Regions from separate parts of the Bacillus cereus group sp. BfR-BA-01383 genome, predicted to be linked through region 3. Evidence: riboswitches for the same ligand, from Rfam matches in the RefSeq annotation. Region 3 holds a riboswitch; each other region holds the start of a gene.

Region 1 (4,700 bases), on a different contig from region 3:
TTGTAGAAAAAGATGGGAAAACGGAAGTGGAAGATTATGCTTTAGGTACGATGACAAGTTCATATGAGCTTGGATCAACTGTTAAAGGTGCGACAGTGTTAACAGGGTTTGAAACAAATGCTATAACTCCAGGAACACATTTTTATGATGCACCTATGAAGTTTAAAGGTACTAAGGAGAAGAAGTCTTGGAAAGAGTTTGGAAATATAGACGATCAAAGAGCGTTACAAGTTTCTTCAAACGTTTATATGTTTAATATAGCATTAAAAATTGCCGGCGTGGATTATGTGAAAAATAGTTCACTAGATATTAAACAAGAATACTTTGATAAAATGAGGTATTATTTCAGGCAATTTGGACTAGGCGTACAAACTGGTATTGATTTACCGAATGAAACTGCGGGACAAATTGGAAGAAAAGATAATCAGCCTGGTTTCTTATTAGATTATTCGATTGGACAGTATGATACGTATACACCACTTCAGCTTGCACAATATATTTCAACTATCGCAAATGGCGGTTATCGAATGAAACCGCAAATTGTTCAAGAGATTAGAGAACAAACCGTTCAAAAAGATGAAGTTGGTAAAGTGATGCATTCAATAGAACCAGTCGTTTTAAATAAAGTAGATATGAAAGAGGAGTATATAAATCAAGTAAAAGAAGGATTTAGAAAGGTATTCCAAGAAGGGGATGGAACGGGAGTAAGAGCGTTCCAAAAAGCATCGTATAAACCAGCTGGTAAAACAGGGACCGCACAAACGGTATACGGTGGAGAAAGTGATATTGGGCGAAATGAGAAAGGCGATCGTAGAGAATGCTATAACTTAACATTAGCAGGATATGCGCCATATGATGATCCAGAAATAGCATTTTCTGTCGTTGTACCGTGGGTTATAAATGATAAATCTGGTATTAACTCTGATATTGGAAAAGAAGTTTTAGATGCTTATTTTGAATTGAAAAGTAAGCGGTTAACTGGGGAAGCGACAAAAGTAGAGAATTAAAAAGTACGAATCGTTTCTAGTATGTATATAAACTAGGGACGTTTTAATATAGAAATAGATTAGAAAAGAGGCATAAAATAATTCTATTAACTATTCACGTTTTATAAATTAAATCATATATTGATAGCATAGGACAAGCTGAAAAGCTTATCCTAACCTCACAGAACACTCCTTATCACGGTTAAGCATCTATTTTTGTAGATGCTTTTTTTGATGACTGACAATTATTTATCAACCTAATGTTCCATTTGTGATAATACCGTATGATAAAGAACAGCTTATTAGCACAAAGGCTGACAGAGCTTGAAGCAGCAAATAGGTTATCAAAAGAAGCAATTACAGTTATGGAATCTCTTTTAAATTAATAGATTGGACAATTAAAAACATAGAGGGCACACTTTTATGCTTTTATTTTATTATCCAGCAAACTGCACAGCAGTATTTGCATGTAAAAAAGCAGTATCAAATACAGGAACTGTTAGATCGTTCTGGGAAATGAGCAAAGGTATTTCAGTACAACCGAGTAGTATACCTTCCGCACCATTTTGAACTAATGAGTTTGTAATTTGTAATAGCTTTTCTTTTGATGTTTCTGAAATAATTCCTTTACTTAATTCATTTAAAATAACATGATGGATAAAAGTCCTTTCCTCGTCATTTGGAATGATTGTCTCAATATTATAATTTGCTAGTCGTGATTTATAGAAATCTTGTTCCATCGTTTGTTTCGTCCCTAAAAGTCCGATACGTTTTATATTGTGTTCTACCATTTTTTTAGCACTTACATCGCCAATGTGAAGAAGCGGGATGGATATTGCATTTTCTACTTCTTCAGCAAATAAATGCACCGTATTTGAGCACATTAATAAACAGTCAGCACCGGATTTTTCAACTTTTTTTGCAACTGTGACTAATTCATTTTTCACTTCTTCATATTGATGGTTTTGTAATAAAGTAGTTACTTCACCAAAGTCCATGCTGTATAAGACAAGTTTAGCATTTTGATCATATTGAGAGAGTGTAAGTGTATTAATATGTTTATAGTATAGTGATGTAGATTCCCAACTTAGTCCACCAATTAAACCAATTACTTTCATCATACATTCCTCCCGTAACAATTTTGAATTCATTATTTCATAATTCCGATAAGAATACAATGATTTAGGTGTATTATTTAACGAAAAATAAAAATAATTAGAAAAGTATTGAAAATCACTCTTATTGGTGCCATAATACGAATTACAAATTAATACTTATCCAGAGAGGTGGAGGGAACGGCCCTAAGAAACCTCAGCAACCCCTATGTAATTTCATAGGAAGGTGCTAATTCCGCAGAGGACACGATGTGTTTTTTGCAAGATAAGAGGATTCTTGAACGTGAAAGAAAATGACCTCTTATGTAAGAGGTCATTTTTTATTGTATAGAAAGGGAGTGTCGATGCATAATTCATTTTTTAAATAAATATAGAGTAATAAAAGTTTACTAATATGAGAGGAGAATTGAAATGAACAAATTATCAACAAAGTTAGTAGTAGCAATCGGAATCGGATCAGCCTTATACGGGATATTAGGACTTTGGGGATTTACTATTGCACCAAATACATTTATTAAACCTGGATTAGCTATATTAACCATTTTTGGTGCATTATTTGGTCCAGTGGCTGGACTGTTAATAGGACTTATCGGTCATACCGTAACAGATACGATCACTGGCGGGGGTATTTGGTGGGGCTGGGTAGTTAGCTCAGGAATTATTGGTTTTGCGATGGGTCTCATTCAAAAAAGAACTGGTTTTAGTGTGAAAAACGGGACGTATAGTAAGGGGGATATTTCTTATTTAGCAATTGCTGGGTTAGTTGGTATTGTCATTGCTATTATATTTGCTGGAGCATTCGATATTATTGTGATGGGAGAACCGTTTGACAAAATTGTTATACAAGTACTAGGAGCAACAATTTCGGATGTTATTGTATTTTTAGTTCTTGGATTACCGATTACAATTGGTCTGGCTAAATCAAATAAAAAACATACACATTTAAAAATTGAAAAGTAGGGATGTTAACATGCAACCAATTATTTCGTTTGAACACTTTACCTTTCAATACGGGCATGCTGCGCAGCCTACTTTAAAAGACATTACATTTCATATAAATTCTGGCGAAAAAGTACTAATTGCTGGACGAAGCGGTTCAGGGAAATCGACGTTAGCTCATTGTATCAATGGGCTAATCCCATTTTCATATGAAGGGATTAGTACGGGTAACATTTTAATTGCTGGTAAAGACCCGAGGGAAGGCAGTATTTTTGAACAGAGTAAATATGTAGGAACAATTTTGCAAGATCAAGATGCTCAATTTATTGGCCTTACAGTAGAAGAAGATGTAGCTTTTTATTTAGAGAATGAATGTGTAAATCAACATGATATGAAAAGGATTGTTGCAGACTCATTAACAAAGGTGAAGATGCATACTTTTCATAAACAAAGTCCACATGAATTATCAGGAGGCCAAAAGCAAACTGTTTCTCTAGCAGGTCTGTTAACAACAAATGCCGATATATTATTGTTCGATGAACCGTTAGCAAACTTAGATCCGCTAAGTAGCTTACATACAATCGAACTTATTAAAGATATACATAAACAATATAATAAAACAATTGTAATTATTGAACATCGAATAGAAGAAATTTTAAAACTGGATGTGGATAAAATTATTTTAATTGATGAAGGTGTAGTTGTTGCGATAGGGACACCAGAAGAGATTTTGGCATCAAATATATTACCTCGTATTGGCTTACGAGAGCCTATTTACATCGAAGCACTAAAGAGATTACATTTTGATAGTAATAATGACGTAATATATCCACTTGAAAATCTTCACAAGGAAAGAATCTATAGCGTTATAAAAGAGTGGATGAATAAGCAAATTGTATTAAAAAGTAATACTAAAAACAAGGAATTACTTAAAGTAGAGAATTTGTCATTTTCATATCCTAATAAACAAAAAGTATTAAAAAATGTAAGTCTATCAATATGCGAAGGAGAAATTGTAGCGCTGTTGGGACATAATGGAGCAGGGAAATCAACATTAGCTCATAGTCTGATTGGTATAAATAAAATAAAAGATGGAGAAATTTTGTTAGATGGAGTAACTATCAGTTCTTGGTCTATTCGTAAACGTGGGGAAATTATATCTTATGTGATGCAAAATCCAAATCATATGATTACACAACCTACTGTGTTAGAAGAAGTTTCATTTTCTTTGAAATTTAAAAAGTTTTCTAAGGAAGAAGTTAAATATAGAGCTGAAGAATCGTTAAAAATCTGTGGTTTATATCCATTTCGTAATTGGCCAATTCAGGCATTAAGCTACGGGCAAAAAAAGAGATTAACTATCGCATCTGTATTAATCACAAATCCCAAACTTATCATATTAGATGAACCGACAGCTGGACAAGATTACTATCATTATAAACAGTTTATGTCGTTTATTAAAAAACTGACTAAAAAGGGAATATCATTTATTTTTATCACACACGATATGAATCTAGCATTAGAATATGCAGATCGAGCGGTAGTTCTACATGAAGGGGGAATTATTGCGAATAATACGGTGTCTACTGTATTAGGGCATGAAGAAACGTTACAAAGAGCCAATCTAAGTGAGAGTTCTTTGTTCAAACTAATTAGATTT
Region 2 (4,700 bases), on a different contig from region 3:
TAGCGTGCTCTTGTAAATAATGTGCAATTTTATTGGCATTTGTAGCTGAATGTTCAAGACGTACATGCAATGTTTTTAGACCGCGAAGCACGAGAGAGCAATCTTGAGGTCCTAAAATAGCGCCAAATGCATTTTGTAAAAATCCAAGTTTTTGAGCGAGTTCGGCATCTGTTACGACCGCTAATCCGGCAGTAACATCACTATGACCAGCAATGAATTTTGTGGCACTATGAAGAACGACATCGGCGCCGAGATCAAGTGGCTTCTGGAATAGCGGTGTCAAAAATGTGTTATCAACAAAAGTAAGAGCACCAATAGATTTTGCGAGTTTAGAAACCTCTCGAATATCTGTTACTTTTAAAAGTGGATTAGATGGTGTTTCTACATAAAAGAGCTTCGTATTCGGTTTAATGTTTTGCTTTATTGCTTCTAAATTAGTCATATCAACAAATGTATGTGAAACACCGTAGCGAGAGAGAACTTCAGTTATCATTCGATAAGTTCCTCCATATACGTCTTCTGAAATGAGTACGTGATCACCTTGTGAAAGTAGGAGAAATGCAGTAGAAATCGCTGCAATACCTGATGCAAATGCGAATCCCTTTGTTCCGCCCTCTAATAAAGCGATAATATCCTCAAGAGCTTCACGAGTTGGATTACCAGATCGGCTGTAGTCGTATTTTCCGAACGTATCTACATCAAATTGGTGAAATGTAGATGTGTTATAAATGGGAACGTTAACAGCCCCTGTTTGCGAGTCATGTTTATATTGGTTGTGTAGTAAAAGTGTATCTATAGAATAACTCATATTTGTACACCTTCTTTTACAAGTTTAATGGCTTGTTTTAAGTCTTGAATTAAATCGTTACTATTTTCAATGCCAACGGAAAATCGAAGAAGGCGATTGCATACACCGTTTGCCGTTCTGATTTCTTCAGGAATATCAGCATGTGTTTGTGTTGCCGGATAAGTCATTAAACTCTCTACACCACCAAGACTTTCAGCAAATGTAATTAGGGATAAAGATTGTAAGAATGGATTAATCCATGTTTCATCTTTAAGACGAAATGAAATCATACCGCCTCTTCCTGGATAAAATACATCTGTCACACCGTCTTCATCATTTAAATAAGCAACAACTGCTTTCGCATTTTCTTCATGTTGTCTCATGCGAAGAGCTAAAGTTTTCATACCACGAATTAATAGCCATGAGTCAAATGGACTTAAGACAGCCCCTGAAGCATTATGATAATGAGCGATTTCTTCACAAAGTGCTTTCCCTTTTGCAACGACAAGTCCGCTTAGTACATCGTTATGTCCACCTAAATATTTTGTTGCACTATGAAGAACGATATCGGCACCTTCTGTTAATGGTTGCTGTATATAAGGTGTATAGAACGTATTATCTACAATAAGAAGTAGTCCGTGTCTTTTGGCTACAGTTGCGACATTGGCAATATCAGTAATTTGCATTAATGGATTAGTCGGAGTTTCTATGAAAATGGCTTTCGTTTGAGGTGTGATAGCGTGCTCAATTTGTTTAATAGATTGTGTATTTACGTATCTACATCGAATATTCCACTTTTTTTCATGTTCGGAAAATAAGCGATACGTTCCTCCGTATAAATCTTCAGATACAATAAGTTCGTCTCCAGATCGGAATAAAGAAAGGACGAGGAGAACAGCTGCCATTCCTGAGCTACAGGCATAACCTTGTTCACCATGCTCTAATTCTGCGATTGCCTGCTCTAAAATACCGCGAGTTGGATTACCAGTTCGTGAATAGTCAAAGCCAGTAGATTTACCAAGTCCTTCGTGACGATAAGCTGTTGAGAAATAAACAGGTGGATTAACAGTTCCTGTTGTAGTTTCGCTACGGTTCCCTATTTGTGCTAGTTTTGTTTCGATAGTTGACATGTGAAAATTCCTCCTTTTTAAATTGAACAATGAAGTGAATATAAAGTGAAACTTTAATCAGTGGGGGGCAGCACCTACTGACTATTAGCCCTCACCAATCGAGATAAAATAAAAAAAGCCTTCTAAGAAGAAGGCTTTCGGTTTGAATAGAGTCTTCTTCTCATCTGTCAAATCTTTCACAATTTGCTGGAATTAGCACCTTATTAACGAATGAATGTTAATGGTTGCTGAGGCGTCATAGGGCCAGTCCCTCTACCTCTCTAGATAAGAATGTTCGTATGAAATTTTATTATGTTTTTAACTTTACAACAAAAGATAATTGAATTGCAACTTTATTTTAAATAATTTTTATTTTTCAACAACTATCATTGACTTTTATTTTTGTGCATGCTAAATTTATTAAAAAATTAACAAACATTGTTAAAAGGGGAACGCATTTCCTTTTAACTACATAAATAAAATATATAGACAAACTCTTATTGAGAGCGGTGGAGGGAAAGGCCCTGTGAAACCCGGCAACCTTTAAACGAAATGTTTGAAACGGTGCTAATACCTGCAAAACGAATGTTTTGCATAATAAGAGGCGGAACAATTATGTCCCCCTCTTCAAGGTGAAGAGGGGGTTTTTATATTGATAGAAATGAGGGAGATTCGTGAAATTACTAGATTTATTATCAAAAGGAATTGTAATAGGTGACGGTGCGGTTGGAACATTATTACATTCGCATGGTTTGCAAAGTAGTTTCGAAGAATTGAATATATCTGATCCGGATTTAATTATATCGATTCATAAACAATATGTAGCTGCTGGAGCAGATGTGATTCAAACGAATACGTATGGAGCAAATGAAGCGAAATTACGTATGTATGGTTTAGAAAATCAAGTTATCGAAATTAATAGAGCGGCGGTAAAACTGGCGAAAGCATCTGTGACAGAAAAAAATGCAATCTTAGGAACAATTGGTGGCATGAAACATATCGGAGCTGTTACAACGACTGATATAGAACGAGAATTTATGCTACTTGAGCAGGCAGGTGCTTTACTAGACGAACAAGTTGATGGATTACTATTAGAGACTTTTTATGATGAATTTGAATTACTTCATGCTGTTAAGGTGTTACGAAAACAAACAAACATTCCGATTGTAGCCCAATTAGCGCTACATGAGGCAGGTACGACTCAAAATGGAAATGATGTAAATGAAATATTAAAACAGCTTTTAGATTGCGGTGCAAATGTTGTTGGATTGAACTGTCAACTAGGGCCTCTTCATATGACGGAAGCATTTAAAATGATATCGATTCCTCAAAATGGCTACTTGTCAGCATATCCGAATGCAGGTCTCCCAAATTATGTGGAGGGACGTTACGTATATGAGGGAAGTCCAGCATATTTCGAAGCGATGACACCAAAATTTATTGAGCAAGGTATTCGGTTATTGGGTGGTTGTTGTGGCACTACACCGGAACATATTGCAAGTATGAAGCGTGCTATTGCGAATATTACACCTGTAATAGAAAAGGAGACGATTCAAAGACCAAAAGTAGTTCATACACACGAGAAACGTTCAAAAGCACATGTCACTCTTGCAGAGAAGGCAAAGAAACAAACGACGGTTGTAGTGGAATTAGATCCACCGAAAACGCTAGACACACAGCGGTTTTTTGAGGGAGCAAGAGCGTTGAAAAGAGCTGGGGCAGACGCTATTACTCTAGCAGATAATTCATTAGCATCTCCTCGCGTGTCGAATATGGCTATGGGTGCGTTATTAACGAAGCACGATATTCCAGTATTGACGCATTTAACGTGTAGAGATCATAACGTCATTGGACTGCAGTCTCATTTGCTGGGATTATCAGCATTAGGTATGGAAGAAGTGTTAGCTTTAACTGGTGATCCAGCGCGTGTTGGTGATTTTCCAGGTGCAACTTCTGTATATGATTTGTCATCTATCGAGCTCATTAAAATGATTAAAGCGATGAACGACAGTCGTTCTATTTTAGGGAAATCAATTGGTCCGGCAACAAGATTCTCAGTTGGAGGTGCGTTTAATCCGCATGTAAGACATTTAAAAGCAGCAGTAAAACGAATGGAACGAAAAATAGATGCCGGAGCAGAATACTTTTTAACACAGCCGATTTATGATGTTGCTTTAATTAAAGAAGTATATGAAGCGACAAAGCATTTGGAACAACCTATTTTTATTGGGATTATGCCATTAGTAAGTAAGCGAAATGCAGATTTCCTTCATTTTGAGGTACCAGGAATTACTCTTCCTGAAGAAATAAGAGAGAGAATGGATGGACATGAAACCAAAGAAGTAGCTATTGAGGAAGGGATTCGTATTTCAGAAGAATTAATTGATACGGCACTAAAATACTTTAATGGTATATACCTAATCACACCATTTTTAAAATATGAAATTACAGAGCATCTCGTTAAATATGTAAGAGAAAAGCAAGAAGTGAAAGAAGGTATTAATTGATGAAGTGTATAGAAGAGAGATTGCAAAATAACATTTTAATATTAGACGGTGCAATGGGGACAATGATCCAACAAGAAGACTTAACTGCGGAAGATTTTGGGGGAGAAGAGTACGAGGGCTGTAATGAATATTTAGTAGAAACAAGGCCAGATGTAATTTTAAAGATTCATAAAGCTTATATTGAGGCCGGAGCTGACATTATTGAAACAAATACATTTGGTGCGACGAATATTGTATTAAGTGATTATGAGTTGTCTCATTTAGATGAAGAACTAAATGAAAAGGCAGCACTTTTGG
Region 3 (4,700 bases):
ACCCAGCGACTATCAGAAGAAGCAAGGAACGCTACTGCATCTGCAATATCTTCAACTTGCCCTATCCGTCCAAACACAGATGAATTCGTAGCAAAATTTCGTATTTCTGGATTATCTAGCAATTTCGCATTAATATCTGTCTTCGTATATCCGGGCATAATTGTATTCACTGTTATACCTCTATCTCCAAGATGCTTAGCTAGAGGAAGTGTCATCGTATTTAATGCACCTTTACTTAAACCGTATGCAATTGATCCTGTAAAACCAAGTCGTACTTCAGCTGATGAAATGTTAATAATGCGCCCTTCTGCTCGTAGTAATGGTAATGTTTGCTGAATTAAGAAGAACGGCGCCTTCATATTTACGGCCATAATTTCATCAAAAACTTCTTCTGTCGTATTTTCAATCGTTCCTTGTGTACCTATACCTGCATTGTTTACTAAAATATCAATCTCTGATGTACCAATTCTTGTTTGTAATTCATTCTTTAATTGTTCTACTAGCTTTTTGACACCATCAATTGAATTGAGCTCAGCTTCAATTAAGAACGCTTTCCCTCCATTAGATTCAATCTCACTAATCGTCTCATCTGCAGCTGTTTTATTTCGGCCGTAGTGAATCGCAACTAATGCCCCATCTTTCGCCAATCTCATTGCAATGGCACGACCGATTCCGCGACTCGCCCCGGTTACTAACGCTACTTTCCCATCAAGATTCTTCATTTTTTCCATCCTTCCTAAATTTCCGTTTGATAAATCCTATACTTATATTTTCATGCAAACACCAATAATTTCAAATATAGATTTATAGGTAATTTAGTTAGTTAACTTATGATATTATAGTTATAATTTATAATTTGCTTTAGAAAATAAAATATAGGGGGCTACCCAATGCAAAATGCAGTAAAACTGGATGAAATTGACCATAAAATAATGAACTTATTATATGAAAATGCAAGAATTTCCGTTTCAGAAATAGGACGAATCATATCCATGACACAGCCTGCTGTAAAAGAACGAATTAACAAACTTGAAGATCAAGGAGTTATAGCTGCTTACCGAACCAAATTTGAGCCTTCCAAAATTAATAAAAACATTCAAGCATTTATCATGTTTAAAACGAGCCAATGCTCTGATTTCATCCAATTTTGTAATGCCGCTCCTGAAGTAACAGATTTATATCGAATTAGTGGGGAGTTTAATTATATGATGAAAGTCATGAGCGATTCGATGGATTCTCTCGCTGGATTTTTAGACTCTTTAATGCAATTAGGATTATCGTCTCCTTTAATTGTTTTAAAGAGTGAGTTTGAGGAGAAATTGTCGTTTTGATAAAGAAAAAAGAGAATTGACATCTCAATGTGAAAATGAACACTTTATTTAAATTGATAGGCACCTGCTTTCCTCAAAAAAGAAAAAGGAGTGGGTGATCCACTCCTTTTAACCACCTACCCCTGATTCCTCTGCACCTCTCTAAACTCCTCCTTCACCTTCTCTAACAACCCTTCTTCCGTAATTAATCGATACGCTGTATTTGCTAGCGCTTTTGCTGATGTAATTAATGCTTTATCTCCAAGTTCTGAACGTGCTGCTTCTCTAAATTCATTCGTATGAGCAATTAAGTCATCTGGACCGATTTTAATGTACGGATGAATGGTCGGTACGACTTGGCTTACGTTTCCTGCATCAGTTGAACCGATGCCAACTCGTTCTTTACGGTTTACGTCTTCACCTTGTAGTTCGAGTTCTTCGGCTACGATATCATTAAATGTTTTTGTTACGAGTAGTTCATCGATTTCATTTTGGAATTGATGAATTTTTACTTTTGCACCTGTTGCTAATGCAGCTCCTTGTGCAATATTTCTTACTTTTTCTGTTACTTCCGCACATCTTTTTCTCGTTGCTGCGCGGATGAAGAACCTTGCGGCAGCGTAGTCAGGAATAATGTTAGGTGCTTTTCCGCCTTCTGTAATGACGCCATGAATTTTCACATCTGACGGAAGTTGTTGGCGAAGTGCATTAATACTGTTATACAGCTGAATAACCGCATCTAATGCGTTAATTCCTTCTTCTGGTGAAGCTGCTGCGTGAGCTGTTTTACCGTAAAAATGAAAATCAAGTGGATCAACTGCTAGTGATGGACTCGTTGTCGCTGTTTTTCCGCTCGGATGAATCATAAGCGCCGCATCAATGTTTTTAAATAAACCTGCTTTTACATAACTCGCTTTTGCGCTACCATTTGGCCCGCCTTCTTCTGCTGGTGTTCCGAATACGACAACTTCTCCGCCAATTTCTTCAAGCGTTTCTGATAATGCGATTGCTGCTGCAACGCTAATGGTGCCAATTAAATTGTGACCACACGCATGGCCAAGTCCCGGTAAAGCATCATACTCAGCTAAAAATGCGATAACTGGTCCTTGTTTTCCTGAACTTTTTCGCGCGATAAATCCCGTTTCATGTCCAGCTATATTGTGCTGCAACTGAAATCCTGCACTACCTAGTAATAAACTTAGCGTTCTTGATGCGTAAAATTCTTGGTTACCAATCTCCGGATTCGCATGAATATTATGACTTGTTTGTATGTACTTTTCCTTATTGCTTTCTATACTCTCTTCAATAGTTTTTCTTTGTGACGTTACTCCTGTCGCTCCCATTTTTCTTCCCCCTTTTGTTTTCACGTAAAAAAGCCTCTTTCTAAAAGATAGAAAGAGGCTTCTGTATATACAGTCAAAATGAGCTTCTTTCTTATCTTTCAAGTTACCTTGCTGGAATTGGCACAGTATTCATATAGAATCCGCTGCCGAGGTATCGTAGGGCCAGTCCCTCCACCTCTCGTGATAAGAATTTTCATAAAATTATATTAAATTATTTTCATTCTAAGTTCATTCCAGGCAAAAGTCAAGGAATTCCTATCCGAATTTACCGGATATCTAAAAATCCTTTTAATACACCAATTGTTTCCGGTGCTTGCAGTCTTGCACATATGTACGGAAATTCCGTACTACCTTCAAACATCATTTGAGATGTTAGCGGTGCCCCTGCCCAAAAGATTTCATCATCGATTAATAAGAATGGGAACGCTTTGTTTTGCCTTTGCAATTTTACATTCTTTAATGGAACTGGTCCATCACTATAAACTGTTACTTGCGCATTTGTACGCATTAATGCTTGCCATACTCGTTTATCCACTTGTCTTGTACTCGGAAGTGAAATGATAATTTTTCGTTTTGCGGCTAAAATATCTTTTAATAACCCTTTCGGCTCTTCAAGATTCATTTCCATAAACCAGCGTAAACGTTTCGAAATTTTCCGCTCCCACAATTGTCTTGATGTCGTGCGATCATACACATCTCCGTGACGTTCTATATGAGCTGTTAATTGTGATAACGCTTGTTTTCTCGAAAGGTTTTTACGCATATAATGGCAATCGGATAATTGAATGAACTTCCCTCTCGCTCTCGTTACTGCTACATTGACGAGGCGATGGTTTTTATGATCAAAGAACAACACACCAGGACGTTCCTGCGGATAACTATCAACCGTATCAAATATCATCATATCTCTTTCAGAACCTTGAAACTTATGAACTGTTGCCGCTAATACTGGTATGTTTTGATATTTCGTTCTCTGCAACATTTCTCTAATACAAGTTGATAAAAAGCGTGACTGCGCCCTGTAAGGTGTAACTACACCGATCGATTGAACACCGTCTAACAGTCCGATTAACATCATTTGCATCGCTACTAAACCAGACATAATATTAAAACGTGAGCCAGAAGCAGCATCCTTTAGCGAAAATGCTCCCATTAAGCTCGTATCAAATAAAACACTCGCCTCATTTGCGAACGGCTGCAATTGTGCAAGTTCTTTACGCTCTGAAACAGACGGATGATCGTATACTCTATTTTTATAAATAAATGAGTTCGTAAACTTCGATATGTCCGCATGCATACGTCTTTGTTCCTGCAACATAAAAAGGTTGGGATGAGCTTCTGATTTATTTACAGAATCAACAATCCCAGCATGATAAAACATATCTTCCCCGAGCCATTTTCGAACGAGTTCATGGTTTGCCATCGCAATCGGAGGTAACTGTAAAAAGTCACCACAAACGACGATACGTTTTCCAAGTGAAGCAGCCAATGCAATTTGCGGAACATATGCCATACTTACTTCATCTACGACAACTAAATCAAATGTACGCTCATAAATAAGTGAATCAATGGCACATTTCGATAAAGTCGCTCCGATTACTTTCGCATTTTCAATGTATTCTTTTTCTACTTCTTTAATTTTCGCTTTTTGCTTTCGAAGATCACTTTCAATCTCTTGTATACGCTTCTTATCAGCAGAAGTCGCCTTATACGATAGAATTTTTTCACGAAGATCTTGTCGTGTCTCTTCTAAATAGAGTCTTTCTTCTCCCCAAGATCCGTTCGTCGTTTCTACTAACTTCGACGCAAGTAACGTGTCATGATTTCGTATATGTTCATGTTGACTATAACCGTAACGAACAATTTCGCCAGGCGTCCATTTTTTCTTCTTCTCAATTTGCTTCGTTACTTCGCTCATTAATACGTCAACAGCCGCATTACTATGAGCTAGCACGAGTACCGATTTTCCTTTTTGATAATGCGCCGAAATAATACGTGATAAATTGTAAGACTTCCCTGTTCCAGGTGGTCCCCATACGTATGTTGT
Region 4 (4,700 bases), on a different contig from region 3:
GTTCCATTTACAATTCCCATTACCTTCGTAATAAGATCTGAAGAAAGTCCTTCTACGATGCTTCTTAAAATTGGAATCCCTCCAGCTACACTAGCTTCGTAAAATAAATCAGCATTGTTATCTTTTGCTACCGCTAAGAGTTCCGCTCCGTGTAACGCCATTAAATCTTTATTTGCAGTCACAACGTGCTTCCCGCCTTTTAAAGCTTGTAAAATATATGCTTTTGCATCATCAATACCACCCATAACTTCGATGACAACATCAATATTAGGATTATCTAAAATTTCATTCACATTTTGTGTTAATAGAGTAGAAGGCACTTCGACCTCCCTCTCTTTCTCAATGTTTTGCACTAACACTTTCGTTACCTTTACTGGGCATCCAACTTGGTGTATAAGTCGTTCTTGATGATCTGTAATAATACGAACTACACCACTCCCCACTGTCCCAAGACCTAATAACCCCACTTGAATTTCTTTCATAATACTGTCCACCCCTCAAAAATTGTGTTTAGATGAAATTATATGAGTAAAAAATCAGAAAAACAATGTATTTCGAACATTCGGGAAAATAAAGGGTAATCTTTACAAAGAAAACGTTGCCACGTGTTACACAATCATTATTTACAATACATAAGGGGTTTCTTGATACACGTAATAATTCAACCAATTAGAGAATAGTAAATTCCCATGACTCCTCCACCTAACAAGCGGCTTCTCATTTGGATTATTATGTTTAAAGTAATTTTTAGGCACATCAATATTTAACCCTTTTTGGCGGTCCCGTTCATATTCTTGCTTTAACGTATCACAACTATATTCACTATGTCCGAGTGCGAAAACTTGCCTTCCTTCTTGCCCGATAACAAGATGAACACCCGCTTCTTCAGAATTAGCTAATAACGTTAATTCTTTCACTTTTTCAATATCGCTCTCTCGCACTTCTGTATGACGAGAATGCGGAGCAAAAAATAACTCATCAAACCCTTGTAATAGTTTCACATGTTGCTCGCGAACCTCATGTTCAAATACACCGAACATTTTTTCCGCAAGAGGATACTTCGGCACACCATAGTGATAATACAAACCTGCTTGTGCCCCCCAGCAAATATGAAGCGTAGATGTTACATTTGTTTTTGAATACTCCATAATACGTCCAAGCTCTTCCCAATAATCTACTTCTTCGAAAGAAAGAGTTTCAACTGGTGCTCCTGTAATAATGAGTCCATCAAATTTTTCATTCTCAATATCACGGAATGTTTTATAGAAGCTCGTTAAATGGTCCTGCGCTACATTGCGGGACAGATGCGATTCCATATGAAGTAAATGAACATCTAATTGCAACGGTGTATTTCCAATTAAACGAAGTAATTGCGCCTCTGTTTCTTGCTTTGTAGGCATTAAATTTAATATAGCAATTTTCAAAGCACGAATATCTTGTGTTGCTGCTCGCTCCTTCGTCATTACAAAAATATTTTCCTTCTGTAATACTTTGCGAGCTGGTAAATCTTTATCAATTATGATCGGCATGTTGTTTGCCTCCGACTAGCGCAGCTTCTAAATCTGCAATAATATCAGAAACATCTTCTATACCAACCGATAAACGGATTAAATCAGATGTAACACCAGCTAAACGCTGATCTTCTGCGCTTAATTGTCTGTGCGTCGTACTAGCAGGGTGTATAACACAAGTTCTCGCATCAGCTACATGCGTTACGAGCGTCGCTAGTTTCACATTTGCAATAAATTCTTTTGCTGCTTCTAATCCGCCCTTAATACCAAATGTTAAAACGCCACTAGCACCTTTCTTCAAATACTTTTGTGCTAACGAGTAATTTTCATTACTATCTAATCCCGGATAATTCACCCATTCAATACGATCATGATTAGCAAGCCACTTAGCAACTGCGAGAGCATTTTCGCTATGACGCTCCATTCGTAAATGCAGTGTTTCTAAACCAATGTTGCTAATATAGGCATTGAATGGGCTCATACAGTTTCCGTAGTCTCTTAATAATTGAACGCGCGCTTTCACAATATAAGCTGCCGCTCCAAAATTTTGAACATAGCTCACACCATGATAACTCGGATCAGGTTCGACAAGCTCAGGGTATTTTCCATTTGTCCAATCGAAATTCCCTCCGTCTATTACAATGCCGCCTAGAGAACTTGCATGACCATCAATATATTTCGTTGTGGAATGGACAATGATATTTGCCCCATGTTCAAATGCCTGGCATAAATAAGGCGTCGCTAATGTATTATCAACGATAAAAGGTACTTCTAATTCTTTTGCTGCAGCTGAAAGTTCTTTGAAATTCAAAACGTTCATTGCCGGATTTCCTAACGATTCTGCATAAACGAGTTTCGTCTTATCGTTAGCAAGTACCGCAATTTCATCTGCCGTTAAATTAGGATTAAAGAACGTAACATCAATACCAAGCTTACGTAAGCTTACTCCAAATAAATTAAACGTTCCCCCGTAAACAGTTGAAGAACAAAGAAGATGATCTCCACTACTACAAATATTTAAAACTGCGAGCATAATAGCTGCTTGCCCTGAAGCCGTTGCAACAGCTCCTACACCGCCTTCTAAATCTGATAACTTTTGTTCAAATGCAGCTAGTGTGGGATTCCCAATACGTGTATAAATATAGCCCTCTGCCTCTAAGTTAAATAATGCTGCTAAATCATCCGACGTATCGTATTTATACGTTGTACTTTGATAAAGCGGTAGAACGCGTGGCTCACCATTCTTTGGCGTATAGCCACCTTGCACACAAATTGTTCCCTTTCCCCATGATTCTCCCATCTCTCATTCTCCTTTCTTTTTATGCAAAATAAAAAACTGCTCCTTTCCTAAATAAGAAAGAAGCAGTTTGAAAACACGCTCTAAAATCTCTTTCTTATCTCTCAGGGCTATTACCTGCAGGATTTGGCACAATTCCGTTATTCGGCTGTTGCCAAGGTTTCATCGGGCCTGTCCCTCCACCTTTTCTTGATAAGACTATGCAATTACCGTTGATTTTATAGCAATAATTTCCTAATGTCAAACGGTTTTTCTGAATGTTCTAAAATAAATGTCAACAGTTTCATATAAAGCAACAAAAGAAGTATATTCCATATTTATTCAAAAAAGACCTTTAAAAAATTCCAATCAATATATAGAATTAAATAAGTGGTTTAACTTATAGGACCCAAGCTCTAATGAAATCCCAATATATATGTTGAATAAGCCAACCTCTCACAAAGATACTATATATATTCCATTCATTTCACACTAGCATATATAATCCTTTCTCTATTACAACTTACATAACGGAGGTATAACATGACAAATACAAAGGACATGCACTATATACTCGCTCTATATGGCATTCTTTTAGGCTCTATAGTAGGGGCTACGGTTTGGTTATTTTTAGTTACGCTAAATATCGGAATCCACTTTATTTGGGGATATTTACCTAACGTTTTCTCTTCTCCCCCTTATTACACTCTTTGTGTAACAATCATCGGCGGTATCCTCGTTGGTTTAACACAAAAATACTTCGGTACATATCCACGTCTTATGCCAGAAGTAATGGGTGAATATAAAAAAACAGGCAGAATTGAATACCGTTTTGTACATAAAGCTACTTTAACTGCGCTTATTGTTTTAATATTTGGAGCTAGTCTAGGCCCAGAGGCCGCACTTGTTGGAATTATCGGCGGACTTTGTACATGGGTAGGAGATCGCTTTAACTTCGCTTTAAAGGGAATGAACGAACTAACAGAAGTTGGAATTGGTGCTACTTTAAGCGTCATTTTTAACGCTCCATTATTCGGTTATTTAGCTCCGAATGAAAATGAGGGTGAACAAATTAATGGGTTTTCTAAAAGAAAAAAAGCAGTTGTATATTTAACTACTACTTTTGCTGGTTTTTCCGTTTATTTATTGCTTAGTAAACTCGATAATCGTGGATCCTTTATTGTTGATTTTGGGGAAGGATCCCTTTCAATCAATGAATGGATCGCCTTTCTCCCTCTTACTTGCATCGGTGCTCTCGTTGGTTTCTTGTATTTCAAAGTAGAATTTACATTAGAGAAAATCATCCATCCTTTCCGCGAATACAAACTAACACTTGGAATTATAGGTGGTATTTTATTAGGAATTGCGGGGACTTTTCTCCCATACACATTATTTTCTGGGGAACATCAATTAAAAGATTTAGTCGTTGAATGGAGCCATTTATCTTTTTGGGTATTACTTCTTTCAGGAGTCTTAAAATTATGTATTACTGCCGTTTGTTTAAATACAGGTTGGCGCGGCGGACATATTTTCCCAATTATATTTTCTGGGTCAAGTATCGGATTCGCGATGGCTTCCATTCTTCCTATAGATCCAATAGCATCTGTGGCCATCGTAACGACAGCAATCTCAAGCTATGCATTAAGAAAACCGATAGCTATAACATTATTATTACTTATGTTTTTCCCGCTTAATTTACTATTGCCGATGCTCGGAGCAGCAGCTATCGGTAATGCATTTCCGCTTCCTAAACATAACGAAACTACAAATTAATAAAAAAACAGCATTAACATAAACGTTAATGCTGTTTTTTTTGAGTGACGATTATAATTTTAATTAAAATTTGCTTGCTACTTTAGCAGCTTCTTCAAGACCTGCTGCAATAATTTCTTCTGCTTTGTCTGGGAATTGGT

What was found. A riboswitch is a leader RNA that binds a small molecule or an ion and turns the genes downstream of it on or off. The one in region 3 is predicted to bind S-adenosylmethionine.
Region 1: it holds a riboswitch for S-adenosylmethionine, as region 3 does, so the genes downstream of both, MR065_RS09105 (ECF-type riboflavin transporter substrate-binding protein) here and MR065_RS06760 (M20 family metallopeptidase) in region 3, are expected to answer to the same signal.
Region 2: it holds a riboswitch for S-adenosylmethionine, as region 3 does, so the genes downstream of both, metI (cystathionine gamma-synthase/O-acetylhomoserine thiolyase) here and MR065_RS06760 (M20 family metallopeptidase) in region 3, are expected to answer to the same signal.
Region 4: it holds a riboswitch for S-adenosylmethionine, as region 3 does, so the genes downstream of both, MR065_RS22000 (bifunctional O-acetylhomoserine aminocarboxypropyltransferase/cysteine synthase) here and MR065_RS06760 (M20 family metallopeptidase) in region 3, are expected to answer to the same signal.

Annotation. Positions count from the first base shown of each region.
Region 1 covers NZ_JAKUFP010000006.1:175,562-180,261, reverse strand. Annotated here, with positions in the region: gene MR065_RS09115 (peptidoglycan D,D-transpeptidase FtsI family protein) at 1-1,007, shown strand, start outside; gene MR065_RS09110 (aspartate/glutamate racemase family protein) at 1,424-2,107, opposite strand; SAM riboswitch class I at 2,258-2,373, shown strand; gene MR065_RS09105 (ECF-type riboflavin transporter substrate-binding protein) at 2,513-3,061, shown strand; gene MR065_RS09100 (ABC transporter ATP-binding protein) at 3,072-4,700, shown strand, end outside.
Region 2 covers NZ_JAKUFP010000001.1:278,456-283,155, reverse strand. Annotated here, with positions in the region: gene metC (cystathionine beta-lyase) at 1-808, opposite strand, end outside; gene metI (cystathionine gamma-synthase/O-acetylhomoserine thiolyase) at 805-1,917, opposite strand; SAM riboswitch class I at 2,075-2,188, opposite strand; SAM riboswitch class I at 2,391-2,500, shown strand; gene MR065_RS01630 (bifunctional homocysteine S-methyltransferase/methylenetetrahydrofolate reductase) at 2,571-4,403, shown strand; gene metH (methionine synthase) at 4,403-4,700, shown strand, end outside.
Region 3 covers NZ_JAKUFP010000004.1:242,687-247,386, forward strand. Annotated here, with positions in the region: gene MR065_RS06750 (SDR family oxidoreductase) at 1-722, opposite strand, end outside; gene MR065_RS06755 (Lrp/AsnC family transcriptional regulator) at 891-1,331, shown strand; gene MR065_RS06760 (M20 family metallopeptidase) at 1,448-2,653, opposite strand; SAM riboswitch class I at 2,742-2,843, opposite strand; gene MR065_RS06765 (AAA domain-containing protein) at 2,919-4,700, opposite strand, start outside.
Region 4 covers NZ_JAKUFP010000032.1:42,659-47,358, forward strand. Annotated here, with positions in the region: gene MR065_RS21990 (homoserine dehydrogenase) at 1-482, opposite strand, end outside; gene metA (homoserine O-acetyltransferase MetA) at 624-1,529, opposite strand; gene MR065_RS22000 (bifunctional O-acetylhomoserine aminocarboxypropyltransferase/cysteine synthase) at 1,513-2,811, opposite strand; SAM riboswitch class I at 2,903-3,007, opposite strand; gene MR065_RS22005 (chloride channel protein) at 3,331-4,560, shown strand; gene MR065_RS22010 (FMN-dependent NADH-azoreductase) at 4,624-4,700, opposite strand, start outside.